DNA from 2 places in the Aquamicrobium lusatiense genome. Region 1 is predicted to be linked to the other one. Evidence: riboswitches for the same ligand, from Rfam matches in the RefSeq annotation. Region 1 holds a riboswitch; the other holds the start of a gene.
What was found. A riboswitch is a leader RNA that binds a small molecule or an ion and turns the genes downstream of it on or off. The one in region 1 is predicted to bind cobalamin.
Positions count from the first base shown of each region.

Region 2: it holds a riboswitch for cobalamin, as region 1 does, so the genes downstream of both, HNR59_RS13275 (DUF1636 family protein) here and HNR59_RS08540 (CbtB-domain containing protein) in region 1, are expected to answer to the same signal.

Region 1 covers NZ_JACHEU010000001.1:1,783,262-1,790,661, forward strand. Annotated here, with positions in the region: gene HNR59_RS08510 (acetyl/propionyl/methylcrotonyl-CoA carboxylase subunit alpha) at 1-256, opposite strand, end outside; gene HNR59_RS08515 (carboxyl transferase domain-containing protein) at 265-1,872, opposite strand; gene HNR59_RS08520 (isovaleryl-CoA dehydrogenase) at 1,874-3,037, opposite strand; gene HNR59_RS08525 (TetR/AcrR family transcriptional regulator) at 3,006-3,647, opposite strand; gene HNR59_RS08530 (hypothetical protein) at 3,743-4,375, opposite strand; gene HNR59_RS08535 (CbtA family protein) at 4,379-5,113, opposite strand; gene HNR59_RS08540 (CbtB-domain containing protein) at 5,126-5,335, opposite strand; adenosylcobalamin (AdoCbl) riboswitch at 5,383-5,464, opposite strand; gene HNR59_RS08545 (histidine phosphatase family protein) at 5,534-6,085, shown strand; gene HNR59_RS08550 (pyridoxal phosphate-dependent aminotransferase) at 6,095-7,207, opposite strand.
Region 2 covers NZ_JACHEU010000001.1:2,766,715-2,774,114, forward strand. Annotated here, with positions in the region: gene HNR59_RS13255 (NADH-quinone oxidoreductase subunit C) at 1-60, opposite strand, end outside; gene HNR59_RS13260 (NuoB/complex I 20 kDa subunit family protein) at 67-648, opposite strand; gene HNR59_RS13265 (NADH-quinone oxidoreductase subunit A) at 639-1,004, opposite strand; gene HNR59_RS13270 (winged helix-turn-helix domain-containing protein) at 1,321-2,523, shown strand; cobalamin riboswitch at 2,540-2,741, shown strand; gene HNR59_RS13275 (DUF1636 family protein) at 2,779-3,198, shown strand; gene cobW (cobalamin biosynthesis protein CobW) at 3,195-4,232, shown strand; gene cobN (cobaltochelatase subunit CobN) at 4,267-7,400, shown strand, end outside.

The sequences.
Region 1 (7,400 bases):
ACAGGAAGCCGTAGCCCGGATGAATGGCTTGGGCGCCGGTCTCCAGCGCCGCGGCGACGATGCGTTCGCCGACGAGATAGCTTTCGGTTACGGGTGCGGGGCCGATGCGAACCGCTTCGTCGGCCATGGCCACATGCATGGAACCCGCATCTGCGTCGGAATAGACGGCGACCGTCGCCACGCCCATGCGCCTCGCGGTGCGGATGATGCGGCAGGCGATCTCGCCCCGGTTGGCGATGAGTATCTTCTTGAACATGGCCGCCCTCACATCCTGAACAGGCCGAACTTGGTGTCCGGCACCGGTGCGTTGAGCGCTGCCGAAAGCGACAGCGCCAGCACCTCGCGGCTGCGGGCCGGATCGATGATGCCGTCGTCCCACAGCCGTGCCGAGGAATAGAGCGGATGGCCTTCGCGCTCGTATTTCTCCAGCGTCGGCTGCTTGAACTCCGCTTCCTCTTCCGCGCTCCAGGTGCCGCCCTTGCGCTCGATGCCTTCGCGTTTGACCAGCGCCAGCACCATGGCCGCCTGCTCGCCGCCCATCACCGAAATGCGGGCATTGGGCCACATCCAAAGGAAGCGGGGCGAATAGGCGCGTCCGCACATGCCGTAATTGCCGGCGCCGAACGAGCCGCCGATGATCATCGTCACCTTCGGCACGCTGGCCGTGGCCACCGCCGTCACCAGCTTTGCGCCGTCCTTGGCGATGCCGCCGGCCTCGTACTTCTTGCCGACCATGAAGCCGGTGATGTTCTGCAGGAACACCAGCGGAATGCCGCGCTGGCAGCACAACTCGATGAAATGCGCGCCTTTCTGCGCGCTTTCGGAAAACAGCACGCCATTGTTGGCGATGATGCCGACCGGCATGCCGTAGAGGTGCGCGAAACCCGTCACCAGCGTGGTGCCGTAATTCTGCTTGAATTCGTCGAAGTCGGAGCCGTCGACAATGCGCGCGATCACCTCGCGCACGTCATAGGGCTGGCGAAGATCGGTCGGCACGATGCCGTAAAGTTCGCGCGGATCGTGAAGCGGTGGGCGTGGTTCGCGAAGATCGAGCCCGATCTCCTTCTTTCGATTCAGATTTCTGACGATACGCCGCGTGATCGCCAGCGCATGCTCGTCGTCCACAGCGAGGTGATCGGCCACGCCGGATTCGCGCGTGTGCAGGTCGGCACCGCCCAGTTCCTCGGCGCTGACATCTTCGCCGGTCGCGGCCTTCACCAGCGGCGGGCCGCCAAGGAAGATCGTCGCCTGCTTGCGCACCATGATCGATTCGTCGGCCATCGCCGGCACATAGGCGCCGCCCGCCGTGCACGAGCCCATCACGCAGGCGATCTGCGGAATGCCGGCCGCCGACAGGGTGGCCTGGTTATAGAAGATGCGGCCGAAGTGCTCGCGGTCCGGGAAAACCTCGTCCTGGTTGGGCAGGTTCGCGCCGCCGGAATCGACCAGATAGACGCAGGGCAGGTTGTTCTCCCGCGCGATCTCCTGCGCCCGAAGATGCTTCTTCACGGTCATCGGATAATAGGTGCCGCCTTTGACCGTGGCGTCGTTGACCACGATCATCACCTCGCGCCCTTCGACGCGGCCGACGCCCGCGATCATGCCGGCCGAGGCGATGTCGCCGCCATACATGTCCCATGCGGCGAACTGGCCGATTTCGAGGAAGGGCGAGCCGGCATCCAGCAGTTGCGCCAGCCGCTCGCGCGGCAAAAGCTTGCCGCGCTTCACATGGCGCTGGCGCGACTCCTCCGTGCCGCCCCGCTGCACGGTTTCGGCCTTGGCGGCAATGTCCTCCACCAATGCGCGCATACGCTCGTCATTGGCGCGGAAGGTGTCGGAAGAAGGGGAGATCTGCGAGCGAAGCACCGCCACCTCAGATCTCCTCGCTCATGATCTCGCGGCCGATCAGCCAGCGGCGGATTTCCGACGTGCCGGCGCCGATCTCGTAGAGCTTGGCGTCGCGCAGCAGCCGCCCCGTCGGATAATCGTTGATGTAGCCGTTGCCGCCAAGAAGCTGGATGGCGTCGAGCGCCGTCTGCGTAGCCTTTTCGGCCGAGTAGAGAATGCAGCCGGCCGCATCCTTGCGCGTGGTCTGGCCGCGGTCGCAGGCAGAGGCCACCGCATAGACATAGGCCCGGCAGGCGTTCAGCGTTGTGTACATGTCGGCGAGCTTGCCCTGCACTAGCTGGAAGTCGCCGATCGGGCGGTCGAACTGTTTTCGCTCGCGCACATAGGGCACCACGACGTCGAGGCAGGCGGCCATGATGCCGAGCGGTCCCCCGCAAAGCACGGTGCGCTCGTAATCGAGGCCGGACATCAGCACCTCGACGCCCCTGCCTTCCTCGCCAAGAACGTTCTCGAAGGGCACTTCCACATTTTCGAACACCAGTTCGCCGGTGTTGGAGCCGCGCATGCCGAGCTTGTCGAGCTTTTGCGCCACCGAAAAACCGGCAAAGCCCTTTTCGATCAGGAAGGCGGTGATGCCGCGCGATTTCCGCTCCGGATCGGTCTTGGCGTAGACCACCAGCGTGTCGGCGTCCGGTCCGTTGGTGATCCACATCTTGGTGCCGTTGAGCACGAAGCGGTCGTTCTTCTTCTCGGCCCTCAGCCGCATCGACACCACGTCGGAGCCCGCACCGGGCTCGGACATGGCCAGCGCGCCGACCGCAGCGCCCGAACACAGCGCCGGCAGGTACTTTTCCTTCTGGGCGTCGGTACCCCAGCGATTGATCTGGTTCACGCACAGGTTCGAATGCGCGCCGTAGGAGAGAGCGACCGAGGCGGAGGCGCGCGAAAGCTCCTCCATCGCCACCACATGCGCCAGATAGCCCATGCCGGTTCCGCCGAAGGCCGGGTTGGCGGTCATGCCGAGCAGGCCGAGCGCGCCCATTTCGCCCCACAGATGGGCAGGGAATTCATTGCTACGGTCGATTTCCGCCGCCAGCGGCGCGACCTTTTCCTGCGCGAAGCGGTGAACGAGGTCGCGAAGTGCCGCGACGTCTTCGTCAAGCCCGAAGTCGAGTGCCTGCGTGTACATGCTGTGTCTCCCGGTTCGTGGTCGCCCCGACAAGGCGCATTGTCATGGAAAGATAGGTCTGCGTCACCCCTTCCACCGAAAGCCGCTCGTCCGGCCGGAACCAGACGATGACGCCGGTGATCATCTGGATCACCGCCATGGCGGTGAGCCCGATGTCGTCCAAATCGAAGACGCTGGCTTCCGCGCCGTCGCGCAGGATGGCGCGCAGCTCTTTTTCGTAAGAAGTGCGCAGCCGCAGGATGAAGGTCAGCCGTTCGGGTGAGAGGCTGCGCAGCTCCATGTTGGAAATATGGGTCTGCGAACGCCGTTCGATATGGAAGGCGATGTGGTTTGCGACGAAGGTGGCAAGGCGCGTGGTGGCGTCCGTGGTGGCAGGGCGCGCCTCGCTCCATGCGCCGAGCAATGCCTCCATGTGCTCGCGCATCAGGGTGAAGAGCAGGTCTTCCTTGGTGGGAAAGTAGCGGTAGAGCGCCGCCGCCTGGACGCCGACCCGCGCCGCAAGCTGGCGCATGGATACAGCCTCGTAGCCATGGCGCGCGATCAGATCGACGGCCGCCTCGCGGATCGCCGCTTCCGTTCTCTCGCCATCCGATCCTGCAGTGCGTGCCATCGGGTTCCTCCACTCCTTTAATAAAACGCACGTTCAATTAATTCAAGAGGCAGACAAGATCATGAATAGCAGGGGATAGCAGGTCGATTGTGAACTCAGTTGTGGTTGTCAGGCCGCGAGCGTCCCTTGCCGAGCACCATTCCTGCCGCGGCTAAGGCCAGCCCCAACCCGGAAAAGGCGGCGAGGCTCGGCAAATGTTTGGGAATATCGCTCCATACGGGGCGAACCACGCTGGCCGTATCGAAGGTGTCGGCGCTGTACTGGCATAGCACGAAGGAGGATTCCTTGCGCACCATGTCCGCATCGATGCGCGACACGAGATCTTCGACCGCCTCCTTGTTGGCCGATGTTTCACGCATGTGGGAAAGTAGTTCGCGCGCGGCCGACAGATAGGCGTGGGCGCATTCGTTGAAGGGGCTTTCCTCGTCGGCCAGTGTGCCGGGAACCAGACCCCACAGGCAATAGGTGTACTGGATGTTGCCATAGTTCAGCAGGCGCACGAAGGTGTCGTCCATCTGCCGCTCCTGCGCGGCCAGTTTCATGATGTCGCTGCGGTAGTCGGCGATCACCGCCATCTGCCCGTGCGACAGGCTGGCGATCGGAATGCCCTTGATTTCTTCCGGGTTGAAGCGCCGGTGCGCTTCGGCCTCTCTGCTGGCAAAACCCGTCGCTGCAAGGGCAAGAACAAGCGCGGCACGCGCCAGAGGAGAAGCGTGCCGCGCCTGCATATCTCAGGCCGTCCGGCCGCGCTGGCGGGTCGCCAGCGCACGCTCGGCAACCGCGCCGAAGCCGAGCCCGATCACCGTCCACAGCACCGCATGCATGCCGAGCGAGGAGGTGCGGAAATGCCAGATCAGATCGGCCGAATAGCCTTCTGGAATCTCGTTTACCGTCGGCAGCGCATACTGGGCAATGGCGATGATGGCGAGGAAGGCGAGGCCTCCGACGATGCCGGCATTCCAGCCGCCCAGCTGGCTCCACAGTCGCCGCGCCAGCGCAACGGCGATCACGGCCGCTATGATCGAGACGATCAGCATGACGAAGAACAGCTCGGTGCGCTCGCCGATCGTTTCGGGATTGCCGACGGCCGGCGGCGTCGCCGGATATTTCATGGCTGGGGCAATCACCACGGCGATGAAGGCGGCGATCGCCAGCAGGCCGGCGGTGGCGCGGGGCGTGAGCGTGACGACACGCCCGTAGACGAAGGCGAAGACCAGCGCGAACAGCCCGCCGATGGCGGCGCCATAGACGACCGAACCTGTCAGCAGGCCAAGTCCGGCCTGCGTTTCGCGGCTGACCAGCTCTTCCTCTTCCTCGGCCGGTTCGCCGGAGGCTGCGGCCGCCGCTTCTTCATAAGCGATGGCGGTGTCGATGTGAGGTTCGCCGAACACGCGGGCAAAACCGAATGCGAAGAGACCAGCGAGGACGCCGATCAGCATCCCGCGAAGCAGAAGATTTCCAACCATGGCGCTGTTCTTTCAGTGGCAGGGGAAGCCGAGGAGGTGACGCGCGTCATGAACAAATTCATGCGTGCTCAGGCTTGAGAACAGGGTCGTTGCCCCTTCTTCCGCGCCGATGAAATAGATGCCCAGAATCATGAGCAGGCCGCCGAAAATGGCCCATGGCATGATTTCGCGAACCGGAATAGGAACCGGCCGCACGTCTGGTGCAAAAGTAATGTCGGACATCGTGCTTCTCCCTGGGATCCTGCGTCCCGTTCATGCAAGCTGGGGAGACGAACCAAGGTCTGACTTCCGGCACTCCTGCCGGTCACAGTGGCGCGACCGTGCTGGATTTTCACCAGCTTCCGGATCCGTAACCTTTGCCGAAATTACCCGCCGTCCTGTATGGCTGTCAATTGAACTGAAGGGGAGACGCGAGAGAATATGACAGGACGCCTGACCCTGATTTGTTGTGGTGCGACCGCCGCTTTGCGCCGCAATGCCTTTCATCGGGATGAACCGTTGGAGCAGAAATCGCTCTCTCAGGCGCAAAGGCTGGCCACTCAAATCCCGGATGCGGATCGTGTCTGGCACGGGCCGGAGCTCATGGTTCTGGAAACGGCGAATGCTCTGGGCCTGAAGGGGGAGCCTGTCGCGGCGCTGGCCGACCAGAATTTCGGCTTGTGGGCCGGCCGCAGGCTTGCCGAGCTCGATCCGGCGGAACTTGCCGCATGGATGTCCGACCCGGATGTTGCACCGCACGGCGGCGAAACGCTGAACGATCTGCGCCGGCGTATCGCGGCTTTTCTGAAGGAAAACCTCGGCCTTTCGGGGCATACGCTTGCAATCACGCACCCCGCAGTCATTCGTGCTGCCGTCTGCGAAGTGCTTGGCGCGCCATCGCAGGCTTTCCGGGCAGTAGATGTTCAGCCTCTCAGCCTGACCCACTTCACCAGCGATGGCCGTCGCTGGGCTCTGCGTATGGTCTCCCGATGAACAGCCAGCCTATCCCGCGCGAGCGGCGGCCAGTGCTTTCGGCAGTTCCTCAGCCAGAATATCGAGCTCGTGGTCGAGCCCGACGCTGATGCGGACACAGCGATCAAGCCCGGCCACCATCGGCTTGCGGATGAACACCTCACGCGCCAGCAGGTTCTGGAGCACCTTCAGCGCAAAAGCGCCGTCCCTGCCGCAGTCCACGGCCACGAAATTGGTGGCGGAGGGCAGGGCGTCGAGCCCATTTTCCGCAGCGATCGCGGCGATGCGCTGCCGTCCGGCTTCCACCTTGCGCACCACCTCTGCCAGCCATGCCTGATCCTTGATCGCGGCCTCGCCCGCGATCTGCGCCATGCGGCTGACGCCATAGTGATTACGGATCTTCTCGAAGGCGGCGATAACCGCCTCTTCTCCGATGGCATACCCGCAGCGAATGCCTGCAAGCCCGTAAGCCTTGGAGAAGGTGCGCATGCGCACCACGTTAGGGCACGAAACATCGATTGCCGGCAGGGCGGAAGCCGGCGCCAGCTCGCAGTAGGCCTCGTCGAGAATGAACATGGTGGTTTCGGGCAGGGCTTCGACAAAGCGGTTTATCTCGTCGGCATCCCACCAGCTTCCCATCGGATTGTCGGGATTGGAGAGATAGACCAGCCGGGAATTTTCCCGGCGCACCGCTTCCAGCAACCCGTCAAGATCTTCGCGGTCATTCTTGTATGGCACCGGCACCAGCCTGCCGCCGACGCTGGCAATATGGAAATTGAACGTGGGATAGGCGCCAAGCGACGTCACCACCGGTTCGCCCGCGCCCACATACATGCGTGCGATCAGCCCCAGCAGCCCGTCTATGCCTTCCCCGATCACGATGTTCTCAGGTTTCACGCCATGATGGGCTGCGACCGCGACTTTGACGTCGTGATTGTCCGGATCGCAATACATCCACATGTCGGGCGCGGCCTCGGTCATACTGGCGATGACGCTAGGGGAGGGACCGAAGCTGCTTTCATTGGCGCCGATCCGGGCACGGAATTTCTGGCCGCCTGCGCGCTCCTGCGCTTCCGGCCCCACGAACGGAACGGTCGAGGGCAGGGCTGAGATAATGGGCGTGAACGGCGGATAGATGGGCATGGCGATCCAGTCGTCAAAACGGTTGCGGCCGAAACGGGCTGCATTCACACGGCGGGTGCTTTTCAAGGCAACCGCACATCTTGAATAGCAAGCCCGGATGTCTCCAGCGCAAATAGCCCCCGAGACCTCACACAATGCTTTAAGCGCAGCCGCAGGCGCGGAGCAAGGTCCCCTGTTCCCTCACGCCGGGCAA
Region 2 (7,400 bases), 980 kb from region 1:
GACCTCAACACCACCCCTTGATGTGATGTGGGCGGCAAGCTCTGTGAGTGCTTCACTCATATTTCATCACCGCTCGATCGTACCGGTGCGCCGGATCTTCTTCTGCAGGAGAAGAATGCCGTAGAGCAGCGCCTCGGCCGTGGGTGGGCAGCCCGGCACATAGATGTCGACCGGCACGATGCGGTCGCAGCCGCGCACCACGGAATAGGAATAGTGATAGTAACCGCCGCCATTGGCACAGGAGCCCATGGAGATCACGTAGCGCGGCTCCGGCATCTGGTCGTAGACCTTGCGCAGCGCCGGAGCCATCTTGTTGGTGAGCGTGCCGGCCACGATCATGATGTCGGACTGGCGCGGCGAAGCGCGCGGCGCGATGCCGAAGCGCTCGCTGTCGTAGTGCGGCATGGCGCTATGGATCATCTCCACGGCGCAGCAGGCCAGACCGAAGGTCATGTACATCAGCGAGCCGGTGCGCGCCCACGTGATGAGCGCCTCGGTCGAGGTGACGAGAAAGCCCTTGTCGGCCAGCTCGTCGTTGATGCCGATGAAGAAAGGATCATCCGAACCGACCGGCTTTCCGGTACGCGGATCGAGGATACCCTTAGGCTGCGGCGCGACAAGCGTGCCGGAATCGCTGATCAATCCCATTCCAGCGCCCCTTTCTTCCACTCATATATGAAGCCGATGGTGAGAACGCCAAGGAACACCATCATCGACCAGAATCCGAGCATGCCGATATCGCCGAACGAAACCGCCCACGGGAACAGGAACGCGACCTCCAGATCGAAGATGATGAACAGGATCGACACCAGATAGAAGCGGATGTCGAACTTCATGCGCGCATCGTCGAACGAGTTGAAACCGCACTCATAGGCCGACAGCTTTTCAGGATCGGGGTCGCGATAGGCCACCAGGAAGGGGGCCACGATCAGCGCCAGTGCGATCACCAGTGCCACGCCGATAAAGATGACGATCGGCAGATACGAACTTAGCAACTCGTTCATGCTGCAACTTTCCGTTGGCGGCGGATCCGCCTGAGACTAGCGCAGCCGGCCCTGTTACGGAAGCGTGACAGATTTGCCCTGGAACCTCTTCGGCCCCATGCTGCAACGCGGCGAGGGTTAGCGCAGGCGGATGGCCGAAGCAAGTCAAACCTTGTTCAAAACGCTGCACTGCACACTATCTGCGACAAAACTGATCATCTTTGATTTCCTTCACTTTTTACTCCACTTTTAGTCCTGACAGTATTCCCGGGGTTTAGCTGGTAGCGTGCAGGAATCGGGCTGCTGTAAACCATGACTCCAGATAGGCTTGGATCATATGAAGGAAACCATTTCCCCTGCCCTTGCACGACGCATTGCGCTGGCCGCGCAGGGCTTCGGCGCGCCTCGCGCAAAAATTGCACCCGACCGCCGGCACGTCTCCCGTGTCGTTTCACGCACCGCGCTTTTCCAGATCGACTCGGTCAGCGCCGTGGTGCGGGCGCACTATATGCCGCTCTATTCGCGGCTTGGCCCCTACCCGCTTTCGCTGCTCGACGACGCGGCCCGTCCGGGAGCGAAGCGCCAGCTTTTCGAGTACTGGGCGCATGAGGCTTCGCTGCTGCCGCTGGAGACCTATCCGCTGCTGCGATGGCGCATGGAAAGGGCGGAGCGCGGCGAGGAGATGTATCGCGGACTGGCCAGGTTCGGCCGCGAGCGGGCGGATTTCATCGCGGAGATATTTCGCGAAGTTGAAACGCGCGGGCCCCTCGCAGCCTCCGACATGGACGGCCACAAGGGCTCCGGCGGCTGGTGGGGCTGGAGCGAAGCAAAGATGGCCTTCGAATGGCTGTTCTGGGCAGGAAGAATCACCACCGCCCACAGGCGCGGGTTTGAGCGGGTTTACGATCTGCCGGAACGCGTCCTGCCCCGGGCGGTCCTCGACCTGCCGGTTCTCTCTGCGGCAGATGCCCAGCGCGAATTGCTGCGCATATCCGCGCGCGCCCACGGCATCGCCACCGCCGCCTGCCTGCGCGATTACTTTCGACTTGCCGCGACGGAGACCGCTCCGCTCATCGCAGATCTTGTCGAGGAAGGGGAATTGATTCCCGTCACCGTCAAAGGATGGGGCAAGCAAGCCTATCTGCATCGCGACGCGCGCCTGCCGCGCAGGATCGAGGCCCGCACCCTGCTCGCCCCCTTCGACCCGCTGGTGTTCGAACGCGACCGCACCGAAAGCCTGTTCGGCTTCCGCTACCGCATCGAGATCTACACGCCGGCCGAAAAGCGGCAATATGGCTACTACGTCCTGCCGTTCCTGCTTGGCGACCGGATCGTGGCGCGCGTGGACCTGAAGGCGGACCGCCCCGCCGGCACTCTGCGCGTCCATGCCGCCTATGCCGAACCTGACGCGCCGCCTGAAACCGCCGCCGCACTTTGCGAAGAGCTGGACCAGATGCGCCAGTGGCTGCAGCTCGACCGCATGGAAATCACCCCGGCTGGCAGCCTCGGACCTGCGCTGGTCGCCATCGCCGCGCGTTGACAGTGCGACCCGCCCGAGCCTAAATCCCCGCGACGGTCTCCTCTTTCAAAGAAGGGGAGCTAAGAGGGAACGCGGTGAGGGATTTTTCCCGACTCCGCGGCTGTGCCCGCAACTGTAAGCGACGAGTCCTTGCCGGCAGCCACTGGGTGATCCCCGGGAAGGCGGCATCAGGGCGATGACCCGCAAGCCAGGAGACCTGCCGTCTGTACGAGAAAAGCCGCAAGCCTGGCGGGTTTCCCGGGCAAGGAGCGTATTTTGGACAGCAATCCCGCCGCCTGCGAAACCGGCCAGTCCGGCAACCGGACCAGCGGCACCACGATCATCGTCTGCATTTCCTGCCGCGACGCCAGCGGCTCGGATGCGCATCCGCGCGCCGGTGAGAAGCTGGCCGAGGACGCGCGCCGTGCCGCCGCCGGCCAGCCGGTCGAGGTGCGCACGGTGGAATGCCTCGGCAACTGCAAGCGCCGCCTCAGCGCCTCCATCCTGCACGATGGCGCATGGAGCTACGTCTTCGGCGACCTCGCCGAGGACAGCGGCGCCGATCTGGTGACCGGCGCGTGTCAGCTGGCCAACGCCGAAGACGGAAAAATTCCGTGGCGCGGCCGCCCCGACTCACTCAAGCGCGGCCTTGTCGCGCGCATTCCTCCCCTGACCCTTCTGAAGGACCAATCATGACCACAAACGCCACCCGCGTGCCCTGCACCGTCGTCACCGGCTTCCTCGGCGCCGGCAAGACCACGCTGATCCGCAACCTGCTCGAACAATCCGCAGGCAAGCGCCTCGCCCTCATCGTCAACGAGTTCGGCGATGTCGGCGTCGATGGCGAAATCCTGAAAGGCTGCGGCATCGACACCTGTCCCGAGGAAAACATCGTCGAACTGGCCAATGGCTGTATCTGCTGCACGGTTGCCGACGATTTCGTGCCGGCGCTCGACCAGATCCTGTCGCGCACGCCGAAGGTCGATCACATCCTGATCGAGACCTCTGGCCTCGCTTTGCCGAAGCCGCTGGTGCAGGCCTTCCAGTGGCCGACGGTGAAAAGCCGCGTCACCGTGGACGGCGTCATTGCCGTGGTCGATGGTCCGGCCCTTGCCGAGGGCAAGGTCGCCTCCGACATGGACGCGCTTGCCGCCCAGCGCGCAGAGGACGAGTCGCTCGACCATGACGACCCGATCGAAGAAGTCTTCGAGGATCAGGTGGCCTGCGCCGACCTCATCATCCTCTCCAAGAACGACCTGCTCGATGAAGCTGGTGCGGATCGCGCCCGCAGGATCGTCGATGCCCATATCGGACCGGCGGTGAAGGTGGTTCCGTCCGAGCACGGCAAGGTCGATCCCTCGATCCTGCTCGGCCTCGGCCTCGCCGTCGAGGACGACATCGAAAACCGCAAGTCGCATCATGATGGCGTCGGCGATCACGAGCACGACGATTTCGACACCTTTATCGTCGACATCGCTTCCGTCACCGATCCCGAGGACCTCGCCCACCGCATCGCCGCTGCAGCCGAGCAGCAGGACGTGCTGCGCGTCAAAGGTTTCGTGGACGTGGCGGGCAAGCCGATGCGCCTTCTGGTTCAGGCTGTTGGTCCGCGCGTCAATCATTATTATGATCGCGCCTGGACGGCGCAGGACGAGCGCCGTTCGCGGCTGGTGGTGATTGGCCTGAAAGGTCTCGACCAGCCGGCGATCGAAAAGATACTGGCGGGCTGAACACGGCAGGCGCGCCGCTCATCAGGATTGAACCATGCATATCCTGACCACCACCTCCGCCTCGCTCGATGACGTTATCGAGCCGGTCGACCTGCGCCAGACGCCGGGCGAGGTGGTGGCGCTGTCCTTCACCGACAGCGATCTGGCGGCGCTTGCATCCGCGTGGAAGGCGGAGGCGGATCGCCTGCCCTCCATGCGGCTGGCCGCGCTGCGCGACCTGCGCCATCCCATGTCCGTCGATCTGTGGGTGGACAGCGTCGCCAGCCACGCAAAGGTCATTCTGGTGCGGCTTCTGGGCGGCTATGACTGGTGGCGCTACGGCTGCGACCAGCTTGCCGCCATCGCCCGCGCCAAAGGCATCAGGCTGGCACTGCTGCCCGGCGAATGCCGCGACGAGGACGAGCGGCTGGCGCAGGCTTCCACCCTGCCGCGCGAGGAACTTTCCCTGTTGCTGGGCTATTTCCGCGAGGGCGGCCCGGCCAACATGCAGGCGCTGGTGCGGCGTCTCGCAAACCTTGCCGGCCATGAGGCCGAGGCCCCTGCTCCGGAACCCGTGCCGAGAGCCGGCTATTATGAGCCCGGATCGGGCGTGGTCGAGACACCGCAGATCGCGGACGAGAGCGCCGCACCCGCCGTGCCGATCCTCTTCTACCGCTCCATGCTGCTGGCGAACGACGTCGCCCCCATCGATGCGCTGACCGCCGAACTGCGCCTTACCGGCATCGCGGCGGTGCCAATCTTCGTCTCCAGCCTGAAAGACGCAGCCTCTCTCGGCTTCGTCGAGCAGGCAATCGCAGCTCTGCAACCGACGGCCATAGTTACCGCCACGGCTTTTGCCTCAGGCGCCGAGCCGGGTGCGGAAACCCTGTTCGACCGCACCGGCATTCCGGTGTTTCAGGTGATCGTCGCCACGACGAAACGCGAGGCTTGGCAAAGCGGCCAGCGCGGCCTTACGCCCGCCGACCTCGCCATGCACGCCGTGCTGCCGGAACTCGACGGGCGCATCATGGCGGGCGCGATCTCCTTCAAGGCGGAGGCGGATGTCGATGCCGCACTCGGCCTGTGCGCCAACGTAAACCAGCCGGTGCCCGACCGCGTAGCGCAGGTGGCGCGGCGGCTTTCCGCTTTCCTGCGGCTGCGCGCCGCGCCGCCAGCCGAACGGCGCGTCGTCATCCTCATCCCGGATTATCCGAGCGCGCCCGGCCGCACCGGATATGCGGTGGGTCTCGATGTGCCGAACAGCGTGCTCGCCATGCTGCATGACCTGAAGCATGCCGGCTATGCCGTTGACCGGATTCCGCAATCGCCGCGCGCCCTGCTCGATATGCTCGACGGTGGCGACCACGGCATTGCCGCCGAGCATTACAGGACGCACTTCGCCCACCTGCCCGCTGAAGCACGCGAGGCCGTCCTCGACGCATGGGGCGAACCCGCCGAACCCAGCTTTACCTTCCGGGCCGCCAGTTTCGGCAACGTCACGGTAGCCCTCGCCCCGGATCGCGGCCGCTCCGAGGACCGCCGGGCCGACTACCACGACCCCACCCTGCCCCCACGCCATGAACTGGTCGCCTTCGGGCTGTGGATGCAGAAGGGGCTCGATGCCCATGCCATCGTCCATGTCGGCGCGCATGGCACGCTGGAATGGCTGCCGGGCAAGACGGTGGCGCTTAGCGAAACCTGTTTCCCCGAAATCGTCACCGGCCCGCTGCCGGTCGTCTATCCATTCATCGTTTCCAATCCCGGCGAGGCGGCGCAGGCCAAGCGGCGCATTTCAGCCGTCACGCTCGGCCATCTGCCGCCGCCGCTCGCCAGCGCCGGACTGGACGAGCATCAGCAGAAGCTTGAACAGCTGGTAGACGAATATGCGCAGGCCGACGGGCTCGACCGCCGCCGCCGCGACCGACTGGCGAAGCTGATCGTGGAAACGGCCTCAGAGACCGGGCTCGCCGTCGAGGCCGGCGTGACAACCACCGACGCGCCCGACGAGGCGCTGCGCCGCATCGATGCCTGGCTGTGCGACCTCAAGGATTTCGCCATCAAGGACGGCTTGCACATCTATGGCCGCGCTCCGGCTGACGAAACCGATCCGCTGTGCCTGCAAAGCGCGGAAACAGAAAAATCCGGCCTCCTCGCCGCGCTCGACGGCCGCCACGTCACCGCAGGCCCGTCCGGCGCGCCGGCGCGGGGCCGCACCGACGTGCTGCCCACCGGCCGCAACCTGTTCACCGCCGATCCGCGCACCATGCCCACCCCCACCGCCTTCGACCTCGGCAAGGCGGCGGCCCATGAGGTGGTGACGACCTATCTGCAAAGCCATGGCGACTGGCCGCGCGCGCTGGTCATCGACCTGTGGGGCTCGGCCTCGTTGCGCACCGGCGGCGAGGAAATCGCGCAGGGGCTGGCGCTGATGGGCTGCCGCCCGCAATGGGATGCCGCCACCGGCCGCATCACCGGCATCGAGGTGCTGCCACCGGCCGTGCTTGGCCGCCCGCGCGTCGATGTCACCTGGCGCATTTCCGGCCTGTTCCGCGACATGTTCCCGACCCAGATCGCGCTGATCGACGCCGCCGCGCGCGCCGTCGCCGCCCGCGACGAGACCGACGACGAAAACCCGCTGGCCGCCCTTGCCCGCGCCGGGGGCCGCATCGGCCCGCGCATCTTCGGCTCCTCGCCCGGCACCTACGGGGCGGGAATCGAAAGCCTGCTTGCCAGCGGCGACTGGGACAGCCGCGAGGAAATCGGCCGCGCCTATCTGGACAGCGCCTCGCACGCCTATGGCGGCGCCGAGGGCGAAGGCGTGGCCGCGCCCGGCGCTTTCGCGGACCGGCTGTCGGAGGCCGACCTGCTGGTCCACACCGGCGACGACCCCGGCCGCGACATTCTCGAAGGCTCCGCCGATGTCGCCTTCATCGGCGGTTTCTCGGCCGCCCTTGCAGCGCTCGGCCGCAATGCCGACGTCATCGTGCTCGACACAACCGATCCGCAAAAACCGAAGCCGCGTTCGGTATCGGAGGCGGTTTCGCGCGTTGTTCGCGCCCGCGCCGTCAACCCGCGCTTCATTGCCGGCCAGATGCGCCACGGCCCGCGCGGCGCTTCCGAGTTCGCGGAAACCGTGGACCGTCTTATCGGCTTCGCTGAAACCACACACGCCATTCCCGGCGCGCTGAT